Regions from separate parts of the Allobosea sp. TAF32 genome, predicted to be linked through region 3. Evidence: predicted binding sites of a transcription regulator. Region 3 holds the regulator's gene; each other region holds the start of a gene.
What was found. Region 3 encodes PhoB, which activates phosphate uptake and scavenging genes when phosphate is short. Its sites were predicted from a motif close to TGTCATNNANCTGTCAT; they were not measured.

Region 1: the regulator PhoB is predicted to act here: its motif matches at 1,822-1,838, upstream of phnC (phosphonate ABC transporter ATP-binding protein).
Region 2: the regulator PhoB is predicted to act here: its motif matches at 3,349-3,365, upstream of phnD (phosphate/phosphite/phosphonate ABC transporter substrate-binding protein).
Region 4: the regulator PhoB is predicted to act here: its motif matches at 2,647-2,663, upstream of AB4Z16_RS23815 (BtaA family protein).

The regions. Positions count from the first base shown of each region.
Region 1 is NZ_JBFRDM010000001.1:441,599-447,017, forward strand. Features, by position in the region: gene AB4Z16_RS01900 (efflux RND transporter periplasmic adaptor subunit) at 1-939, opposite strand, end outside; gene AB4Z16_RS01905 (TetR/AcrR family transcriptional regulator) at 1,090-1,782, shown strand; gene phnC (phosphonate ABC transporter ATP-binding protein) at 1,939-2,757, shown strand; gene phnD (phosphonate ABC transporter substrate-binding protein) at 2,835-3,749, shown strand; gene phnE (phosphonate ABC transporter, permease protein PhnE) at 3,892-4,773, shown strand; gene phnE (phosphonate ABC transporter, permease protein PhnE) at 4,770-5,419, shown strand, end outside.
Region 2 is NZ_JBFRDM010000003.1:379,406-384,824, forward strand. Features, by position in the region: gene AB4Z16_RS09300 (ABC transporter ATP-binding protein/permease) at 1-850, opposite strand, end outside; gene AB4Z16_RS09305 (branched-chain amino acid ABC transporter substrate-binding protein) at 1,082-2,194, opposite strand; gene phnD (phosphate/phosphite/phosphonate ABC transporter substrate-binding protein) at 2,370-3,284, opposite strand; gene groL (chaperonin GroEL) at 3,506-5,143, opposite strand; gene groES (co-chaperone GroES) at 5,198-5,419, opposite strand, start outside.
Region 3 is NZ_JBFRDM010000002.1:230,414-235,832, reverse strand. Features, by position in the region: gene pstA (phosphate ABC transporter permease PstA) at 1-814, shown strand, start outside; gene pstB (phosphate ABC transporter ATP-binding protein PstB) at 854-1,660, shown strand; gene phoU (phosphate signaling complex protein PhoU) at 1,868-2,587, shown strand; gene phoB (phosphate regulon transcriptional regulator PhoB) at 2,599-3,297, shown strand; gene AB4Z16_RS05690 (hypothetical protein) at 3,405-3,584, shown strand; gene AB4Z16_RS05685 (DUF3175 domain-containing protein) at 3,836-4,120, opposite strand; gene AB4Z16_RS05680 (SpoIIAA family protein) at 4,137-4,523, opposite strand; gene AB4Z16_RS05675 (LysR family transcriptional regulator) at 4,578-5,419, opposite strand, start outside.
Region 4 is NZ_JBFRDM010000011.1:84,776-90,194, forward strand. Features, by position in the region: gene AB4Z16_RS23805 (thioesterase family protein) at 7-573, shown strand; gene AB4Z16_RS23810 (class I SAM-dependent methyltransferase) at 668-1,339, opposite strand; gene AB4Z16_RS23815 (BtaA family protein) at 1,336-2,601, opposite strand; gene msrB (peptide-methionine (R)-S-oxide reductase MsrB) at 2,806-3,237, shown strand; gene AB4Z16_RS23825 (acyl-CoA dehydrogenase family protein) at 3,325-4,965, opposite strand; gene AB4Z16_RS23830 (alpha/beta hydrolase) at 5,104-5,419, shown strand, end outside.

The DNA.
Region 1 (5,419 bases), on a different contig from region 3:
GAGCTCGACCGCGACGCGGCGCGCCTTGCCGTTCTCGGCGACGTAGATCATCTTGCCGACGCCGTCGGGCACCACCGCCATCTCGGGGATGACCATGGCGTTCTCGCGCTGGTCGACCGTGATCGACAGCCGGGCGAACAGGCCGGGCTTCAGGGCGAGATCGCCGTTCGGAACGTTGGCGCGCAGGCGGATCGCGCGGCCGTTGACGTCAACGACCGGGTCGATCGCGAAGATCTGGCCCGTGAAGGTCCGGTCCGGAACGGCATCGACGCGCACCTGGACGGGCTGGCCGACTTTGACGCGGCTCAGATAAATCTCCGGCACCCGGAAATCGACCTTGATCGGGTCGATGCTGGTCAGCACGATCAGCGGCTTTCCGACGGAGACATAATCGCCGATGCCGACCGAACGCAGGCCGACGACGCCGCTGAACGGCGCAACGATGGTCGATTGCGCGAGCTTGGCCTTGGCAAGCTGGACGCGCGCCTCGCTGGACGCGAGCCGCGCCGTCGACTCGTCGAGCGCGACCTGCGTGCCCGAGCCGCGCTGCACCAGCGCCCTCAGCCGCTCGTTGGTGTCGCGCGCCAGCCCGAGATCGGCCAGCGCCTGCTTCAGCTCGGCATCGAGGATGGCGGTATCGAGCTTAACCAGATCCTGACCGGCCTTGACCCGCTCGCCCTCCTTGAAGCCGAGAGCGACGACGCGGCCGGCGATTTCGGAAGCGATGATCACGGATTCATCCGCGGCGAGCGTGCCGAGAGCCTCGACCTCCTCGTTGACGGTCATCGTCTCGACGGAAGCCACCTCCACCGGCACGGCGCGCGGCCCGGAAACGGCGCTGGCCTGGGCCTGCTGCGTGCCGGCGCGCTGGTTGCGGTAGGCGTAATAGCCGCCGCCCGCGAGCCCCGCGACCACGACGAGGAGAACAAACCGCTTCATAAGACTGGACGCTCCAATACCGCGCGACTATCTTAGACTGGACAGTCTAGTTTGATAAGAGGCCAAGTGTGCGGGAGCATGGCTGACACCCCCCTCCGTCGACACCGGGCAACCCCTCTCACCGAACCGGCAGGCGCCGAGGCAAGACCCGTGCCGAAACCCCTCCGGCGAAACGGCGCCAAGACACGCCTGCTCGATTCCGACCAGACCGAAACGAACCCGGCCAAATCCCTTTCCGCCGAACGCGCGCGCCCCGACAAGCACGACGCCATCACCCGCGCAGCCGCCGAAACCTTCCTTGCGGAGGGGTTCGAGCGCGCGAGCCTCGACCAGATCGCCCATCGGGCCGGTGTTTCGAAACAGACGATCTACAGCCATTTCGCCGATAAGGAGGCGCTGTTCAAGGCGATTTGTGCCGGCCTCACGGAAACGTTGACTCTGCCGCTCGAGCAGGCGTCGCCCGCCGCCGATCTGCGCAGCGCCCTGACGCAGCTGGGCGAGGACATGCTCAAGCTCATGCTGCGTCCGGCCTCCCTCGATCTGCACCGGCTGGTGGTCAGCGCCTCGCCGCGCTTTCCCGAGCTCGGCCGCGCTGCCTATGAGGCCGGCGCCAAGAGAATGAGCGCCGCCATCGTGACGCTGCTCATCGAACGGTCACGCGTCGACCACGGCGTTGCCCGCCCGCTCGGCCTTGCCGAAGCCGATCTCCTCGCCGAACAGTTCGTCGGCATGCTGCGCGGCCTGCACCAACTGCGCGGCCTTCTCGGGGTGAAGCCGATGCCGGCCACCCAGCGGAAAGCCTATGTTCGCGCCTGCGTCGACGCGCTGCTGAACGCCCTCTGACGAGGCCATCCAAGGTCACTGGATCGCGCTTTCGGCCACTGTCACGCCGCTGTCATCAGCCGCCGCTAGCTCTCGTCGCCATGGAGATGAGTTGCCCCACGGTCAGGGCCGGACGGGGCTGCGCTCATGCCCGCATCGTGCGCGAGAACCCATCACATGCTGCGTATCGAAGGTCTGACCAAGCGCTTTGGCGACAAGAATGCTGTCGACAATGTCTCGCTGTCGATCCCCAAGGGTGAGATGGTCGGCGTGATCGGCAGGTCAGGAGCCGGCAAATCAACTCTGCTGCGCATGCTCAACCGGCTGGCGGAGCCGACATCCGGCCGGATCGCCTGCGAGGAGCAGGAGGTCACCGCGCTGAAGGGGGCTTCGCTGCGGCGCTGGCGCCGCGACACGGCGATGATCTTCCAGCAGTTCAACCTCGTCGGCCGCCTGGACGTGCTGACCAACGTGCTGCTCGGGCGCCTGAACCACCGCTCCGCCGCCCTGACGCTGGTCAAGAGCTTCTCCCAAGACGACAAGATCCGCGCCATTGCGGCGCTCGAACGTCTCGATATGGGGCATCTGCTGGCACAACGCGCCGAGACCCTGTCCGGGGGCCAGCAGCAGCGCGTCGCCATCGCCCGCGCCCTGGTCCAGGAGCCGCGCATCATCCTCGCCGACGAGCCGATCGCCTCGCTCGATCCCCGTAACACGCAAGTCGTCATGGACGCGCTGTTCCGCATCAACCGCGAGGACGGCATCACCGTGATGTGCAACCTGCACGACCTCGATATCGCGGCAAAGTATTGCGACCGGCTGATCGGCATGGCGGCCGGCAAGGTCGTGTTCGACGACGTGCCGCAGGCGCTGACGCGCGAGGTCGCAGCCGAACTCTACGGCATCGAAGCCAAGGATGCCGGCGCCGAGGCGCTGGACGCGCTCGATGCCATCGCCGCCTCCGAGGCGAAGCGCGCCCGCCAGAAGATCGCCTGACAAGCGAAGGATCGCCGGCGCGGCCAAAGGCCGTCGCCGCGAAAAGAGCATCCCGACAGCAACCAGGAGCAGACCCAATGCTGACCCGTCGTCATACCCTCAAGCTCGCCGTCGCCGGCCTCGCCGCCACCGCTGCCCCGGCCTTTGCCCAGGACTGGAAGGCGAAGTATCCGGAGCTCGTCTTCGCGATCATCCCGGCCGAGAACGCCTCGGGCGTGGTCGAGCGCTACACCCCCTTCGTGAACTACCTCGCCAAGGAACTCGGCACCAAGGTGACGCTGCGCATCGCCAATGACTACGCCGCGATCATCGAGGGCCAGCGCGCCGGCAACATCCATATCGGCATGTACGGCCCGGCCTCCTTCGCCCGCGCCCGCATGACCGGCGCCAAGGTCGACGCCTTCGCGATCGAGACCAACCTCGACGGCACGAAGGGCTATCACTCCGTCTTCTACGTGAAGAAGGACTCGCCCTATCAGAAGGTCGAAGACCTCAAGGGCAAGAATCTCGGCCTCGTCGATCCGAACTCCACCTCGGGCAACAACGTGCCGCGCTTCGTCCTCAACCAGATGAAGATCGAGCCGGAAACCTTCTTCTCCAAGGTCGTCTACACCGGCAGCCACGAGAACGCGGTCATCGCCCTGCAGCAGGGCACCGTCGACATCGCCGCCAACTGGTGGAACGACGAGCAGGAGTCGAACCTGCAGCGCATGGCCCGCAAGAACATGGTCAAGGCCGACGACTTCCGGATCATCTACAAGTCCGAGCAGATCGTGAACTCGCCGATGGCCTATCTCACCGACCTGCCTGATGACCTCAAGGCCAAAATCCGCGACGCGGTGCTGAACCTCGCCACCAAGGACAAGGCCGCCTTCGACAAGATCTATGAAGGCAAGCAGGGCCCGCTCGTCGCCGTCGACAACAAGGCTTACGACCCGATCATCGAGCTCAACAAGTTCGTCGACGACCTCCGCAAGAAGAAGTCGTCGTAATCATCAGCACGTCATGCCCGGGCTTGACCCGGGCATCTCCCGACAGAGATTCCCGGGTCTGCGCTTCGCTTCGCCCGGGAATGACGCCCTTGTCCGGGATCGGCTCCAGCCGGTCCCGAGACGGAGTGGAAGCGCCCCCGCCATGACTCTCGCGATCGACCGCAACGACCCGGCCATCCTGGCCCATGCCGAGACCTATCGGCAGGCGGCCGTGGCCAAGCGCCGCCAGGCGCTCATCGGCGCCGCCGTCTTCATCGTCTGCGTCCTGCTGGCCGCGCGCGGCTCGGAGGTCGATCTCGCCAAGTTCTTCGCGAACATCCACCGCTTCCCGAAATACATCTACGAGACGCTGCCGACGCTGCGCCTCGCCAGCCTCGGCTCAGACCTTGCGGAATGGTATTGGGGCCTCAAGAACTGGCTGAAGCTGCTCTGGCAGACCATTCTGATCGCCTATGTCGGCACCGTGCTCGGCGCCGTCGGCGCCTTCCTGTTCTGCTTCGCCGCCGCCGCCAATCTCGGCCGGTCCGCATGGCTGCGCTTCACTGTCCGCCGCTTTCTCGAATTCTGCCGCACCGTTCCGGAAATCGTCTTCGCGCTGATCTTCGTCATCGCCTTCGGTCTCGGCCCGTTGCCCGGCGTGCTCGCCATCGCCATCCATACCATGGGCGCGCTCGGCAAGCTGTTCTCAGAGGTGGTCGAGAACATCGACCTGAAGCCGGTAGACGGCGTCACCGCCTCCGGCGGCAGCTGGTGGCAGATCGTGCGCTTCGCTGTCGTGCCACAGGTGCTCTCCAATTTCGCCAGCTATGCGCTGCTGCGCTTCGAGATCAATGTCCGCGGCGCCTCGATCATGGGCTTCGTCGGCGCCGGCGGCATCGGCCAGGATCTGATCGAGGCCATCCGCAAATTCTACTTCACCGATGTCAGCGCCATCCTGCTGCTGATCATCGTCACTGTGATGCTGATCGACTACGGCACCGAGCGCCTGCGCCACGCCCTCCTCAGCCTGGAGCACGGTCGATGAGCCTCGCCTTCACCCCGGCCGAGCGCGCCGACATCGTCAACCGCCACCAGGCCGCGATCCGCGGCTCGCTCAAGACGAAGCTCGCCACCATCGGCACCATCGCCGTGCTGCTCGGCCTCTTCGTCTACGGGCTGACGACCCTTGAGACCTCGCTCTGGAAGATCCTCGCCGGGCTCGGCAATCTCGGCTCCTTCGTCGGCCTGATGCTGCCTCCCAACCCCGGCTCCTGGGCCCGCGCCCTGATCTTCGTGCAGGCGCTGTTCGAGACGATCGCCATCGCCTTTCTCGGCACCGTTCTGGCGGCGACACTCGCCCTGCCGCTCGGCTTCATCGCGGCGCGCAACGTCGTCGCCAACCGCGTCGTGCATTTCCTGGCCCGCCGCTCGCTCGACACGGTGCGCGGCGTCGACGCGCTGATCTGGGCGCTGATCTGGGTGAACGTCGTGGGCCTCGGCCCCTTCGCCGGCATGCTCGCGATCATGACCAGCGATCTCGGCGCCTTCGGCAAGCTCTATTCGGAAGCGATCGAGGCCGCCGACCGCAAGGCGGTCGAGGGCGTCGCCTCCGTCGGCGGCGGCAAGGCGCATGAGATCCGCTTCGGCCTGCTGCCGCAGGTGCTGCCGGTCATCGCGAGCCAGGTGCTCTA
Region 2 (5,419 bases), on a different contig from region 3:
GGATGATCGAGAACGAGACCAGCGTCGAAACCTGCGAGAGCAGGGGCAGCGCGAAATTATAGGTCTGGTTGACGAAGGCGCGGGTGTCTTCGGCGATGCGCTGGTCGGGATTGTCGACGCTTCCGGCGAGCGCGATCCGGTAATGAGTGGCATGGTCGAGCCACCGCTGGGTGTACTCGTTCGCCATGAACTGCCGCCAGCGGATCAGGATCGTATAATTGGCGAAAAGTTCGATCAGGTTGGAAATAACAAGCAAGCCGGCCCAGACGCAGAAGACGTAGAAGAGCTGGTACCAGAACGCCGCCGCGTCCTTGTTCTGCAATGCGTCGTACATGTCGCGATTGAAAAAGGAGAGGCGAAGCGATGCGCCGACCTGCGCCTGGTTTATCACAATCAGCAAGACGAGCAGCGAAACAGCCAGGGCTCCGAGTCGAATTCTGAACGGCCCGATTGGCCAGAGATTGGCTGTTGTGATCTCATTAGATTCGAAATAGGGCGAGGCGAGCCGGGCGATGCGCGCGATCACCGGCACGAAGGAGATCGCGTAGATCAGGATGGCGAAGACGCCCACGGTGGTCGGCAGGCTGGACGGCACCGGCGGAATCTGCAGCGCCGGGGGCCACCAATCGATCTGTGCCAGCACCGCCGCCGCGCCGAACAACACATACTCGATCGCGAAGACGCCAGAGAATATGCGCAGGAAGAACGGAAGGGTCGGTGAGCGGAAGGTTACCGCTGCCAGAAGCAGGCCGACGACGCCCATGCCGATCAGCCCGGCCGAGCCGGCCTGCTGGCCGACGACCAGGGTGACAGCCGCCAACACGGCGACGAGGATGCTCAACAGACGCATGGGCAGGGATCCTGGCGGGAAACAGTGGGCTCCACGATTCGGACCATGTCGCAGCGGATGGGGCCTTTCAATGGCGATGCGCCCGAATGAGCAAATTGTCATCTGGTGGAGAGGCGGCGGCGAGGCTGAGACAGGCCGCCGCGCCATCAAGCAAAACGCCCCGGAACGAGCTTGGCTCGCCCGGGGCGGAAGGCAAAACCTAGCGGAACAGCGGCCCGCTAGCTGCAAGCATCACTGGGCGGCGACGATCTTGCCGGCATCCCATTTGTACATCGAGAAGCTCGGCGAACTCAGGTCGCCGGTCTTGCCGTAGGTCAGCGTGCCGATGGCCGTCTTGACGGGCGTGCCCGCCTGCAAGGCCTTGGCGGCGCCGCTTGCGTCGCCCGGCTTGCCGGCCTTCTCGATGGCGGCCTTGAGCACCTCGACCGCGGCATAGGCGTTGAGCGTGAAGGCCTCCGGCGGAATGCCCTTCTCCTTCAGCGCGGCGACCGCCTGGGCCGAGTCCGGGTTCTTCAGCGCGTCGGTGGCGTTGGTGAAGAGCGTGCCCGTGGCGTGATCGCCGCCGATCGCCGCGAACTCCGTGTTGGAGAGACCCTCGCCGCCGATGATCGTGGCCTTGACGCCGGCATCGGCGAGCTGGCGCGAGAGCAGGCCACCCTCGGGGTGGTAGCCACCGAAATAGATCAGATCGACATTGGCGGCCTTGAGGCGCGTCACGACGGCCGAGAGATCCTTGTCGCCGGGGTTGACGGTCAGCGCGACGACTTCCTTGAGCCCGCCGGCATTGATGCCCTTCTGGAAGGCGTCGGCGAGGCCCTTTCCGTAAGTGCCCTTGTCGTGGACGATCGCGATCTTCTTGTCCTTCAGGTTCTTCAGGACATAGGCGGCGGCGATCTCCGCCTGCTGGTCGTCACGGCCACAGGTCCGGAAGACATTGGTCAGGCCGCGCGTGGTCAGGGCCGGCGAGGTTGCGGTCGGCGTCACCATCAGCACGCCGCTTTCGGAGAGCACGTCGGAAACCGCCATGGCGACGCCCGAGGTCACCGGACCCACCACGAACTTGACCTTCTCGCCGACGAGGAGGTTGGCGGATGAGACGCCCTGCTTGGGATCGCCGGCATCGTCGGCGAGCTTCAGCACGAGCTTCTCGCCGAGCACGCCACCATTCTTGTTGATGACGTCGACGGCGGTCTGGGCACCGTTCTTCACCTGATCGCCATAGGCGGCGACAGGGCCGGTCAGCGGCGCGATGAGGCCGATCGTGATGTCGGCCTGGGCGGCCTGGGCCGAGAGGAACAGCGTAGCGGCCAGCGCGACGCCGGAGAGGAAGTGGGACTTTTTCATCTGCATCTCCCTACGACATGCAATTTATGCGCGCGATCCCGCCGGGGATCGCTTGTCGCCTGTATAGGCCAGGGGCGACCCGAGGGACACTGCCCGCATTTTCATCAGGCACGGCGACAAACGCATGGCAATGCCATGGCGGGCTTGGGGAGCTTGCGGGTGGCTCGGAAAGGCCTCAGCCGCTCCGCGCCTTGCGCTGAGCCTCCAGCTCTTCGGTGACGGCGATGACGTCAAGATAATCCTCATGGCGCGCGGGCGCATAGCGCGAGACATGGCCGTCGGTGAAGGTCTTCCAGACGTCCGGAGCGGCCTCTTTCATCGCGCTCATCGCGGCGACGAAGTCGTCCTTGAGACCCTGCGGCAGGTTGGCGCGCGTCGAAAACGGGCTGGAGGGGATCAGTGGCGAGGTCCAGAGCACGCGGGTCGAGCCGGCCTGGATCATGCCGCGTTGGGCGAGGCGCTGGGCGACGCCGGACTCGGTATTGACCTGATAGGTCGCGACGACGTCGAACTGGCCCCGCACCAGCGCCAATACGGAGTTGTCGTGCCCGCCGGAAAAGACCGTGCCGCTGAAATGAGCTTTCGGGTCGAAACCTTGCTTGCGCAGAAAATAGGCGGGGAAGGCGTATCCGGAGGTCGAGTTCGGATCGGCGAAGGCCATGACCTTGCCCTTGAGATCGGCAAGGTTCTGGTAGGGGCTCTCCGCGCGGACCAGCAGCACCGAATAGTACCCCTCCTGCCCGTGGTTATCGACATCGCGGAGCAGCGGCTGGAGCTTGTCGCCCAGCACGCGGCGCCCGAGCGCGTAGACCGCGGGCCCGAACCGGGCGAAGTCGACCTGATCGGCCCGCATCGCCTCGACAAGACCGGCATAGTCCGAAACTCGGAAGAACCGCACGGGCACGCCGAGACGCTGCGATAGGTAGTCGACCATCGGCTGGGTGCGGGCGACGGCACCCGCTTCGTTCTCGGCGGAAGAGACGCCGAAGCGCACCTCCTTGATGCTCTGTCGCCAGTCCGGCGCCTGCGCGAAAGCAGGGACGGCGGTCGTGGCGGCAAGGCCGGCGAGGACTGAGCGGCGTGTCGGCATGATGCCTCCCAGGGTACGCGAATGAATTGACCGCGGTTGGGTGCATGCATCAGGCGACGGCTGGATGGCGGGTGGATGACGGCGCCGTGAAACGCAGAAGGCCCGGCTTGCGCCGGGCCTTCCGTGGTCTCGCCGGGAGCGGTGGATCAGAAGTCCATGCCGCCACCGAAACCGGGCGTGCCCGGTTTCGGCAGTCAAAGCGCTTGAGCGCCTGGACTTCCTCAGAAGTCCATGCCGCCCATGCCGCCGCCGCCCATCGGGGGCATCGGGGCGTCCTTCTTCGGCAGGTCGGCGACCATCGCCTCGGTGGTGATCAGCAGGCCCGCGATCGAAGCCGCGTCCTGGATCGCCGTGCGCACGACCTTGGTCGGGTCGATGATGCCAGCCTTGACCAGATCGCCGTACTCGCCGGTCTGGGCGTTGTAGCCGTAGGAGTAGTCCTTCGACTCGAGCAGCTTGCCGATCACGACCGCGCCGTCATCGCCGGCGTTGTCGACGATCTGGCGGGCCGGAGCGGCGATCGCCTTGCGGACGATCTCGACGCCGGTCTTCTGGTCGTCGTTCTGGGTCTTGATGCCCTTGACCGAGGACAGGGCGCGCAGGAGCGCAACGCCACCGCCGGGAAGGATGCCTTCTTCGACCGCAGCGCGGGTCGCGTTCAGAGCATCGTCGACGCGGTCCTTCTTCTCCTTGACCTCGACCTCGGTCGCGCCGCCGACGCGGATGACCGCGACGCCGCCGGCGAGCTTGGCCAGACGCTCCTGGAGCTTCTCACGGTCGTAGTCCGAGGAGGTCTCCTCGATCTGGGCCTTGATCTGGCCGACGCGAGCCTCGATGTCCTTCTTCTTGCCGGCGCCGTCGATGATCGTGGTGTTCTCCTTCTCGATGCGCACGCGCTTGGCGCGGCCGAGCATGTTGAGCGTCACGGTCTCGAGCTTGATGCCGAGGTCTTCCGAGATCATCTGGCCGGCGGTCAGGATCGAGATGTCCTCGAGCATGGCCTTGCGGCGATCACCGAAGCCCGGAGCCTTGACGGCCGCGACCTTCAGGCCGCCACGGAGCTTGTTGACGACGAGCGTGGCCAGAGCCTCGCCCTCGACGTCCTCGGCGATGATGAGGAGCGGCTTGCCGGTCTGAACGACGGCCTCGAGGATCGGCAGCATCGCCTGGAGCGAGGACAGCTTCTTCTCGAAGACGAGGATGTAGGGGTCGTCGAGCTCGGCGACCATCTTCTCGGAGTTGGTGATGAAGTACGGCGAGAGGTAGCCACGGTCGAACTGCATGCCCTCGACGACGTCGAGCTCGGTCTCGGCGGTCTTGGCTTCCTCGACGGTGATGACACCCTCGTTGCCGACCTTCTGCATGGCCTTCGAGATCATCTCGCCGACCGACGAGTCGCCGTTGGCCGAGATGGTGCCGACCTGCGCGACTTCCGCGTTCGAGGTGACCTTCTTCGAGTTCTTCTTGAGATCGGCGACGATGGCCTCGACAGCGAGGTCGATGCCGCGCTTCAGGTCCATCGGGTTCATGCCGGCCGCAACCGACTTGGCGCCTTCACGGACGATCGCCTGGGCGAGAACGGTGGCGGTGGTGGTGCCGTCGCCGGCATGGTCGTTCTGGCGCGAAGCGACTTCGCGGACCATCTGGGCGCCCATGTTCTCGAACTTGTCGGAAAGCTCGATCTCCTTGGCGACGGTGACGCCGTCCTTGGTGATGCGCGGAGCGCCGAACGACTTCTCGATCACGACGTTGCGGCCCTTCGGACCCAGCGTGACCTTCACGGCATTGGCGAGGACATCCACGCCGCGCAGCATCTTGTCGCGGGCTTCAGTGCCGAATTTGACGTCTTTGGCAGCCATGAGAGCTACTCCTTGGACTGAAATTGAAAAGTTGAGAAAGCGGTCAGGCGGCTATCAGCCGACGACGCCCATGATGTCGGATTCCTTCATGATCAGGAGGTCCTGACCATCGATCTTGACCTCGGTGCCCGACCACTTGCCGAACAGGACGCGGTCGCCCTTCTTGACGTCGAGGGCAACGAGCTTGCCGGCCTCGTCACGCGCGCCGGAGCCGACGGCGATGACCTCGCCCTCCTGGGGCTTTTCCTTGGCGGTCTCGGGGATGATGATGCCGCC
Region 3 (5,419 bases):
AGCCGACCGGCTGATGAAGATCATCGCCACGGGCTTCACCTTCTGCGCCATCTTCGTGCTGTTCTGGATTCTCGGCATGCTACTGGTGAAGGGCATCGGCGGGCTCTCGCTCGCGACCTTCACCGAAGTTACGCCGGGCCCCGGCTCGCAGGGCGGCGGCCTCGCCAACGCCATCGTCGGCTCGGTGGTGCTGACCTTTCTCGGGATCGCGGTCGCGACCCCGGTCGGCGTGCTCGCCGGCACCTGGCTTGCCGAATACGGCAAGGGCTCGAAGCTCGCGAACCTGATCCGCTTCATCAACGACATCCTGCTGTCGGCACCGTCGATCCTGATCGGTCTGTTCGTCTATGTGATCCTGGTCGAGCCCTTCCGCGGCTATTCCGGCTGGGCCGGCGGCGTCGCGCTCGGCATCATCGCGATCCCGGTCATCGTGCGCACCACCGAGGACATGCTGAACCTCGTGCCCGGCCCGCTGCGCGAAGCCGGCTCGGCCCTCGGCGCCCCGCCGTCGGTCGTCATCACCTCGGTGACCTGGCGCGCCGCCAAGGCCGGCATGGTGACCGGCATCCTGCTGGCTCTCGCCCGTATCGCCGGCGAGACTGCGCCGCTGATCTTCACCGCGCTGAACAACAATTTCTGGTTCTCGCCGACCCTGGTCGGCGGCGTCTCGAACCTGCCCGTCACCATCTACCAGTTCGCCTCCGCTCCCTATGAGAACTGGCAGCAACTGGCCTGGGCGGGATCGCTGATCATCACGGTCTCGATCCTGCTGCTCTCGATCATTGCCCGCCGCTTTGTCGCCGGCGGCAAATAAGACTTGAATCCAACCCGGTCGCGTCCGACCTTGAGGACCATGTCGATGCTTTCGACCCTTGAACTCTCCCCGCAGACGCTCGATGCCGAGGCGCCCGTCCGGATCGCGGTGAAGAACCTCGATTTCTACTACGGCGAGCACAAGGCGCTGAAGAACATCAATCTCGATTTCCGCGACCGGCACGTCACCGCGCTGATCGGCCCGTCGGGCTGCGGCAAGTCGACCCTGCTGCGCATCTTCAACCGGATCTACTCGCTCTATCCGGAGCAGAAGGCCACCGGCGAGATCATGCTCGACGGGCGCAACATCATCTCGAACGATGTCGATGTGAACGAGCTGCGCTCGCGCGTCGGCATGGTGTTCCAGAAGCCGACGCCCTTCCCGATGTCGATCTACGACAACGTCGCCTTCGGTATCCGCCTCTACGAGAAGCCGCCGAAGTCCGAGCTCGACGACCGCGTCGAGGGCGCGCTGCGCCGTGCCGCGCTCTGGGACGAGGTCAAGGACAAGCTGAAGAGCTCCGGCATGGGTCTCTCCGGCGGCCAGCAGCAGCGCCTGTGCATCGCGCGAACCATCGCCCAGAAGCCTGAAGTGATCCTGTTCGACGAGCCGACCTCGGCGCTTGACCCGATCTCGACCGGCAAGATCGAGGATCTGCTGGAGCAGCTGAAGAGCGACTTCACCATCGCCATCGTCACGCACAACATGCAGCAGGCGGCCCGCATCTCGCAGTATACCGCCTTCATGTATCTGGGCGAGGTCGTCGAATTCGCGCCGACCAATACCATCTTCATGAACCCTGCCAAGAAGCAGACGCAGGACTACGTCACCGGCCGGTTCGGCTGAAGACCGGTTTCAAACCAGCAGCCCTCATCCTGAGGAGCCGCGCGAGCGGCGTCTCGAAGGATGGTCCAGGAGGCTCCGGAACCAACCGGAGCATCCTTCGAGACGCAAGCTTCGCTTGCTCCTCAGGATGAGGGCTGAGGGTTGAGCATGCCGACCTGAAAACGACGACGCTGCACCGGCGCTAATGATCTAGAGGACACGCCGCCCATGACCGACCACATCGTCCGCTCCTACGATACCGATCTCGAAGGCATCCGCCGCAGCCTCGCCGAAATGGGCGGCATGGCCGAGCGCATGCTCGGCGATTCGACCGTGGCGCTGGTGCGCCGGGACACCGGCCTTGCCCAGAAGATCATCACGGCCGACCAGCGCCTCGACAACCTCCAGCGGGACGTCGAGGAAAAGGCGGTACTGACCATCGCCCGGCGCCAGCCGCTCGCCAACGACCTGCGCGAGCTGATTTCGGCGATCCGCATCGCCGCCGATATCGAGCGCGTCGGCGATCTCGCCAAGAACATCGCCAAGCGCGCCGTCGCCATCGCCGGCCAGTTCCAGCCGCCGCACCGCGCCGTGGTCGGGCTCGAGCACATCAGCCGCCTGGTGCAGGCGCAGCTCAAGGACGTTCTCGACGCCTACGCTGCCGGCAACGAGCAGAAGGCGCTCGACGTCTGGCGCCGCGACGACGAGATCGATGCGCTCTACACCTCGCTGTTCCGCGAGCTCCTGACCTATATGATGGAGGATCCGCGCAACATCACCTTCTGCACGCATCTCCTGTTCTGCGCGAAGAACATCGAGCGCATCGGCGACCACACCACCAACATCGCCGAGACGATTCACTATCTCATCACCGGCGACTCGCTCGACGTGAACCGGCCGAAGCTCGACACGACCAATATCGAGGTCGAGGCGATCACCGGGAACTGAAGCAGATCATCATGGCCGCACGCATCCTGATCGTCGAGGACGAGGAGCCGCTAACCCTGCTGCTGCGCTACAATCTCGAGGCCGAGGGCTTCGAGGTCGACAGCGTCGCGCGCGGGGATGACGCTGAACTGCATCTGCGCGACCACACGCCTGATCTCGTGCTGCTCGACTGGATGCTGCCGGGCCTTTCTGGCATCGAACTCTGCCGCCGCTTGCGTTCGCGACGCGACACCGAACGCGTGCCGATCATCATGCTGACGGCGCGCGGCGAGGAGACCGAACGCGTCCGCGGGCTCGCGACTGGCGCGGACGACTATGTGGTGAAGCCCTTTTCGTTGCCAGAGCTGATCGCGCGCATACAGGCGCTGCTGCGCCGCGCCAAGCCGGGCCATGTCGCGGGGCTGCTCGCCGCCGGCGATCTCGAACTCGATCGCACGACCCGGCGCGTCCGCCGTGCCGGCAGCGAGCTGCATCTCGGCCCGACCGAGTTCCGGCTGCTCGAGTTCCTGATGCAGGCGCCCGGCCGCGTCTATTCGCGCGCTCAGCTCCTCGATGCCGTCTGGGGCCGCGACGTCTATATCGACGAGCGCACCGTCGACGTTCATGTGGGCCGGCTGCGCAAGGCGATCACGCCGGCCAATACCAAGGATCCGCTGCGCACCGTGCGCGGCGCCGGCTACGCCTTCGACGAGACTTTTGCGCGCAGCTGAGCGGCGCTCCAGCTCTCCTCCTCATCGCAACTGGCGGTGAACCTTGCCTGCTCGCTCGCGTTGATCCTGAAAGTCAGCGCGAGCCAGAGGAGGTCGCCGTGAGCAAGATGCCGCCCATCCCGCCGGCCAATCGAAGCGACAAGGGCCCGGGCGAGCCGGATCATGCCGAGCGCGATCTGCGCAGCGCCAGAGGTGGCGAGCGCCGACCGAGCCAGCCTGATCAGCAGGGCCAGCAGGGCAATACACGCATCAACACGACCCATCAGGGTCTGCAACAGGATCGTTGAGAAGGTTGCCGAACGTCGACCTCGACCAAGGCGCCGCAGACCATCCGGCACGGCGGCCCCGGCTCATCGCATGAGAACGCGAAGAAGCCGCCGGACATCCGCTTGCCGATGACAACCGGCGGCACGCTCGCGTTTCGGGTGGCGGCGGCGAACGCGACAGCCACCACTCGCATGATCCGGCGCGCAAGGGAGGCAAGGCGCCATGAGAACCGGCCTTCAGGTCGATCCCCTGAAGGGCGACGGCAGGCGCTTCAGCCCTCTCGGTGGAAGAGGCGGCGCAAGCTGTGCTTGGCCGCTTCCAGAGTCCTGCGGCGCTCGGCCGGCAGTTTCCGGCCGGCGCGGTTGATGTAGAAGGTGAGCATCGACATCGCCGAGCGATAGGGGCCCGATTTGCGCCGGCGGCTGTGCTCGGCCGACCGCTTCAGCGAGCGCGCGATCTGGCGCGGATCGCCACGCGTGAACACGGCTTTCTCGAAATCGAGCGCGTTGCTCCGGCTGGTGATATCGGCCGACCATCTGTGCTTGTGGACGGGCATGGCGTCCTCCTGTCGGTCAGGCGTTTGGTCCGCCCTCGATGTCGCCGGCCCAGGTCAATGCGGTCTCGTACTCCTCCGGCTTGAAGGTGCGGACAGTCACGAAGGGGATCGCCGGATTGAGCAAGTCAACGAAGGCCGCAAGCCAGCCCCTGTCGGTGATCACCGCCTCGCGCGGGAAGCGTTGCAGCTCCCACAGCTTGCCGAGGCTGTAGCGCGCATCCTTCCAGGCGGCAGCCAAGGTCATATCGGTGAAATCGGTGAGGTCGGCGAGGATGCCGACTTTCTCGTGTCGTGCGAGCTTCGCGTCGATATCGGCCATGATCCCGTCGAGATCGTCGCTGGTCAGCGTCTGCGACAGGCGGTAGGCGCCGACATGGTCCGGTGCGGGCAGGATCGTTAACATGACTCCTCCTTGATCCAGACAACGCGGGGCAAGAGCGGATGTTTCGCCCGATGATCAGGCGGCTGAGGATCCACGGGTGGCGGCATCGAACCGCGCGGCTTCGGAGCGCAGCCAGCCGACGAATTCATCGAGGCCGGGGCGTTGCGGCTGGCCCAACGGGCGGATGAGCCAGCAGCCCGTAGCGCTGGTGAAGCCGAGTCCGAGCGGGTTGACGAGCGCGCCCGAGGCCAACTCGTCCGCCACGTAACAGCGCGGCGTCAGCGCGACCCCCAACCCCGCCACGGCGGCGCTGATGATGACGGAATAGTAGCCGTAGCGCACAGTATGCTCCGGCACCGCGCCGCGCAGGTCGTGGGTCTCGGTGAACTCGGCCCAGAAGGTCGGCATCTGGAAGTGCTGCAGCAGCGTCATCTTCTGAATGTCGGCGGGGCGGCGAAAGCCGCCCATGCGCTCGACGAGGCCGGGCGCGGCGACGAGGGCGACATCGCGGCCGAAAAGATAGTGGGCCTCCCTGTCGGGCCAGGGGGGGACGCCGTGAGAGATCTCGATATCCGGCTCCTCGGTCTCGCTCTCGCTCACATAGTTGGTGAACTGGACGTCGACACCGGGATGCGCCGCCGCGAAGGCGGGAAAGCGGGCCATCAGCCAGCGCTCACCCGCGATCGCGATCATGTGCAGGCGGATCGGCCGGGCAATGGCGCTGCGCTCGGCGAGGCGCCTGGCACCTCGCTCCATCTGCTCCAGCGCGGCTTCGGCATAGGGCAGATAAATCGCTCCGGCCTCGGTGAGCTTGAGGCCGAGCGGGCTACGGTCGAACAGCACCGTGCCGAGGTGGTGCTCCAGCGACAGGATCTGCTTTGAGACGGCACTCTGGGTCAGGTTGACGACCAGGGCGG
Region 4 (5,419 bases), on a different contig from region 3:
GCGATCATGGCAAACGATACACGCGCTCCGGCGCTCTTCTTCTCGCCCTTCGTCTCTTCGGCGATGCGGGTCGAGCCGCAATGGATCGACTACAACGGCCACCTCAACATGGCCTACTATCATGTCCTGTTCGACCGTGCGGTGGACGAAGTCTTCTCGCTCGTCGGCCTGACGCGGGACTATGTCGAGACACGCCACGCCTCGACCTTCACCGCGGAATGCCACATCCTCTACAAGCGTGAGCTGACCGATGGCGACCTCGTCCGCGTCACCGCCCAGCTCATCGGCTTCGACGACAAGCGCCTGCACTACTATCTCGAGATGCGTCACGCCCATGAGGGCTGGCTCGCCGCGACCAGCGAGAACCTGTCGCTGCACGTCGACATGGTCCATCGCAGGGTCACGCCCTTCCCTGCCGACATCCTCGCGAATCTTGCCTTGATGAAGGCAGCCCACAGCATGATGCCGCTGCCGGCTACGATCGGTCGCATCATCGGCATGCCGAAGAAGTCGGCGATCCGCGTCGATGAGGCGAAGGAAGTGCGCGAGCCCGAGGTCGAGACGCGGCACTGAGACTATTTTGCCGTCATGGTCGGGCTTGGCCCGACCATCTCGGAATCCGGCGCCTTCCTGTCAGGAGGTGCTCGGGTCAAGCCCGAGCATGACGCTAAGCTCCGCGCCTTCCCACCACCGCATGCATCGCATAGCCACGATACGGCGCGCCGATCCGGCAGTCGGCCCCCGCCGCTTCCGCAAGCGCTCGCACCGTCCCCGGCAGATCTTCGCGCGGCGTGACATGGAACAGGGCGAGCCAGCGCAGCAGCACGGCCTTGAAGCTCGCCGGCAGCCCGCTCTGGTCGCCGAAATCGACGATATGCAAAGAGCCGCCCATGGTGAGGCGGCGCAGCGCCTCCGCGACGACACCCTGCCAGGGCGGGATCATCGACAGCGCATAGGAGATGACGATCCGGTCGAAGCCCTGAAGGCCGAACAGAGCCTGCGGGTCGAAACCGGTTGCATCAGCCTCGGCTAGCTGGATCCGATCGTCCAGCTCTGCCCGCGCCACCGCAGCGCGCGCCGTCGCCAGCATCGCGCTGGAGACGTCGAGCCCGCAACAGGCGCAGGATGGGTAGCGCCTCGCGATCCGGATGAGGTTGCGTCCGGTGCCGCAGCCAATCTCCAGGACGGTCGCGCCGGGAGGCGGCTGCAACCCGTCGATCAGCTGGTCACGGCCGAGCAGATAGAACTTCCGGCTGGCGTCGTAGATGTGCCGCTGGTGCCGATAGATCCGGTCCATCAACCCGGCCGCCGAGCCGCCCGGCGCCTCGGCGGCGCTCACCGGGCCTGCCCCTTCAGCACATAGAGGTGGAAGCCGCCATAGATCGCCGACCGGTCCTGCTGGCAGAGATCGCGGCTGCGCTCCTCCTCGTAATGCCACTGGTCGAGGATCGCAGCGGGTATCCGGCCGGGCAGCAGCCGCTCGTCGGCCGCCGTGCGGAAGATCACCCGCGCGCCCGGCCGGGCGGTGCGCGTGATCTGCGACCACAGCGCCGTCAGATCGGCGTCGTTCATCCAATCCTGCGCATCGAGCAGCACATAGGCATCGCAACTCTCGGCCGGCTGCTGCTCCAGCAAGGCGGTGACCGCGCTCTGGTGATAGGAGACGTTCGCAGCGCGCTCCTTCACCGCCGCGAAATATTGCGGCTGCAGATAGGGCGGAAACGCCGCGTCGGCCCCCTCGCCATAGCGTCGGCCGAAAGCCTGCTGGGCGAAGTAGTTGTCCTTCAGATCGAAATCGCAGGCCAGACGCTCCAGCCGCAGCTTCAGCGCGCCGAGAATGCCCTCCTCGCCATCGGCCGCCAGCGCCTTGTACTGCGCCGGCGGGATGCCGAGCCCATAGAGCGAGGCCGGCTGGCGCACCAGCCACCGCACCAGCTTGCGCTCGAACACCGGCGCGAGATGCTGCTCGTAGAGCGCCCGCTGTTCGGCGAGGTCACGCGCCGTCAGCATCACAAGCGGATTGCCGCCCAGCGCCCGCGCCAGCACATGGCCCGTGCCGATGAAGCGGCCGAGCAGGCCGTAGCGATAGAAGCCCTTGGCGAAGAGGTTGATCCGGCGCCGTCCATTGAGGCCCCGCCCCTCCCAGTAGCCGCGCGAGACGGCGTCGAGATGATCAGCGATCTCGCGATCGTAGACGCCGACATTCTCGCGCGCATTTGCCTGGCCGAAGAAGCGCAGGAAGTCCTCCTGCCGCTCCATCCGCGCCAAAGCCGCGAGCTTCAGCCGGCCGAGCGCGATATGCGCGGCGTTGAGATCGACAGCGCTGACACGGATCGGCGCGGCCGTGAGATAGGAAAGGATGTTGCAGGAGCCCGACGCGATCGCCACGACATGGTCATCGGCCTTGAGCTGCAGCGCCGCCATGTCGACCACCGGGTCTTCCCAGATCTGCGGATAGACCAGGCCGGAGAAGGCCCGGGCGAACAGCCATTCCAGCATGCCCGCTTTCGACAGCGTCTTACTGCGCCGGACAGCCAGTCCCAGGCCCGAGCTCGTCATGCGGCGGGCCGCGCGCGCCGTTTGCGTCGCCTGTTGCGTCACCGGTTTTCCTCCCTTTGCGGGTGGCGGGCCTGCTAGAGGAGTCGCGTGACGGTCCGGTGACGGAGCCCCGGCCCTTGCCGCGGCGTCGTGAAACTGCCGGTAATCTGTGGGGCTGAAATCCGGCACCTGAGACGCCATATTGGCGGCACGAAAGCCGATGAGGCGCCCCGCCACCCCGCTGACAAGGAGATCGCAATGGGTCTGATGAGCATGTTCGGCGAGCCGAAGAAGCAGGACGAGACCTTCCCCTTCCAGCTGACCGACGCGCAGTGGCGCGAGCGGCTGACGCCGGAGCAGTATCAGGTCCTGCGTGGCCACGGCACGGAGCGTGCGGGTTCTTGCGCACTCAACTACGAGAAGCGCGCCGGCACCTTCTCTTGCGCCGGCTGCGGCCAGAAGCTGTTCAAATCGGGCAAGAAATTCGAGAGCGGCACGGGCTGGCCGAGCTTCGACCAGCCGCTGGAGGGCGCTATCGGCGCCTCGGAGGATTTCAGCTACGGCATGCACCGTGTCGAGGCGCATTGCGCCAATTGCGGCGGCCATCTCGGCCACGTCTTCCCCGACGGGCCGCCGCCCACCGGCCTGCGCTACTGCATCAACGGCGTGGCTATGAATTTCGAGCCGGAAGCGGCTTGATCCCGCCGTCATGCTCGGGCTTGACCCGAGCATCTCACGACGGAAAGGCGATAAAGAGATGCCCGGGTCAAGCCCGGGCATGACGCCTCACATAACGGGCACCGCCCGTCGCGCCAACACCCCGGCATCCACCGCCGGCGGCAGATCCCCGAACTGCCCCGACCAACCGCCACCGAGCCGTGTGGCAATGAACGCATCCGCCACCGCAGCAGGCGCAAACTGCAACAGCAACGAGCCCTGCAACATGAGCCCCAGCCGCTCGGTGAGCCGCCGCGCCTGCCCCTCATTGCGCATCATCCCGGGCAATTCGCCTTCGAGCCGCCTCAGCGCCGCATCGTAGCGCTTGTCCGAGCCCGCAGCCGCCATCAGCTCCGCCCGCAGCACGTCGATCGCCCCCTGCTCCCGCGCCAGCGAGCGCAGCACGTCGAGGCAGATGACATTGCCCGAGCCTTCCCAGATCGCGTTCAGCGGCGCCTCGCGATAGAGCCGCGCCATCGGGTTGTCCTCGATGAAGCCGTTGCCGCCATGGCACTCCAGCGCCTCGGTGACGACGGCCGGTGCCCGCCGCGTGATCCAGTATTTCGCGATCGGCGCGCCCACCCGCGCCAGCAGCCGCTCACTCTCCGATGCCTCCTGTCGATCCAGCGCCGCGAAAAGCCGGAAAGCGAGCCAGGCCGCGGCCTCAGCCTCGATCGCGATATCGGCCAGCACGTTCTGCATGATCGGCTGGTCGATCAGCGCCTTCTGGAAGGCGCGGCGATGCTGCGCGTGATGCGCCGCGAGTGAGACCGCCATCCGCATCAGCCCGGAGGAGGCGGCGGCGATGTCGAGCCGGGAATTGTGGTTCATCGACAGCCCGGTGCGGATACCGCGTCCCGGCTCCCCGATCAGATGGCCGACGGCACCGCGAAACTCGACCTCCGACGACGCATTCGAGCGGTTGCCGCATTTCTCCTTGAGCCGCTCGATCGCGACGCCGTTGCGCGATCCATCTGGAAACCAGCCCGGCACGACGAAGCAGGAGATGCCCTCGCCCGTCCGCGCCAACGTGAGGAAGATATCGGAATGCGGCACCGAGAAGAACCATTTCCGGCCATGGAGCGAATAGGTGCCGTCGCCGTTATCCTCGGCCACCGTCTGGGTCTGACGCAGATCCGAGCCGCCTTGCGTCTCCGTCATCGCCGTGCCGACGGTCGCGCCTGTCTTGTGATGGGCCGGCCCCTGCCGTGGATCGTAGCGGTTCGAGGTGATGAGATGGCCCCACTGCTCCCAAAGCAGAGGGTCCTGTTTCAGCACCGGCACGGCGGCATAGGTCATGCTGATCGGGCAGCAGATTCCGCTCTCGGCGCCGTACCAGAGGTATTGCAGGGCCGCCCGCGCCACCTGCGCACCGGGCTCCGGCCGGTTCCAGGCGAGAGCATGCGCCTCCTGCCCGATGGCGAGCCCCATCAACTCGTGCCAGGCCGGATGGAAGGCGACCTCGTCGATGCGGTTGCCGAAGCGGTCAAAGGCCTTGAGTTCCGGGGTGTAACGATTGGCGAGATAGGCCAATTCCTGCACCCGTGCCGAGCCGACCGTCCGCCCGGCTTCATGCAGCCGCTCGCGCGCCCAATCGGCACCGAAGGCCGAGACGATCCCCGGCAGCACCGGATCGGCGGCGAAGACGTCGTATTCGGCCAGCACCGGCACCTGATTGGTCACCTGGTCGGCATGTGACATCTGCGCCATGGCCTTCCCTCCGATCCGCGTCGTTAACCACCAGACTATGCCGGCATCCGCCGATTGCGAATCCGCCCGATTGCTGCCCGAGTTCGTGCCTCCCCTCGCATGCGCGCCGCGATCGGCGCATGACGACGGAGACCTCACGTGCAGCGACGCGTTCCGAATACCCTGCTGATTGCCCTCATCGCCGGCCTCAGTGCCTCCGTCGCTCCCGCACACGCCCAGACTCAAGCCGTTCCGAAGGTTCAGCCGGGCGAAGGCCGCCCCTACCAAATCCCTGACAGCGAGGTCTGGGACGTGCCCGACCCGGTCTCGCGCCGCGGCTATCAGGTCTTCGTCGCCTTGCCGCCCTCCTATGCGAAGGAGCCGCAGCGGCGCTTCCCCGTGCTTTATGTCACCGACGCCGACTATGCCTTCCCGATCATCCGCCAGATCAATCGCCGCCTGAACCTCGATGGGC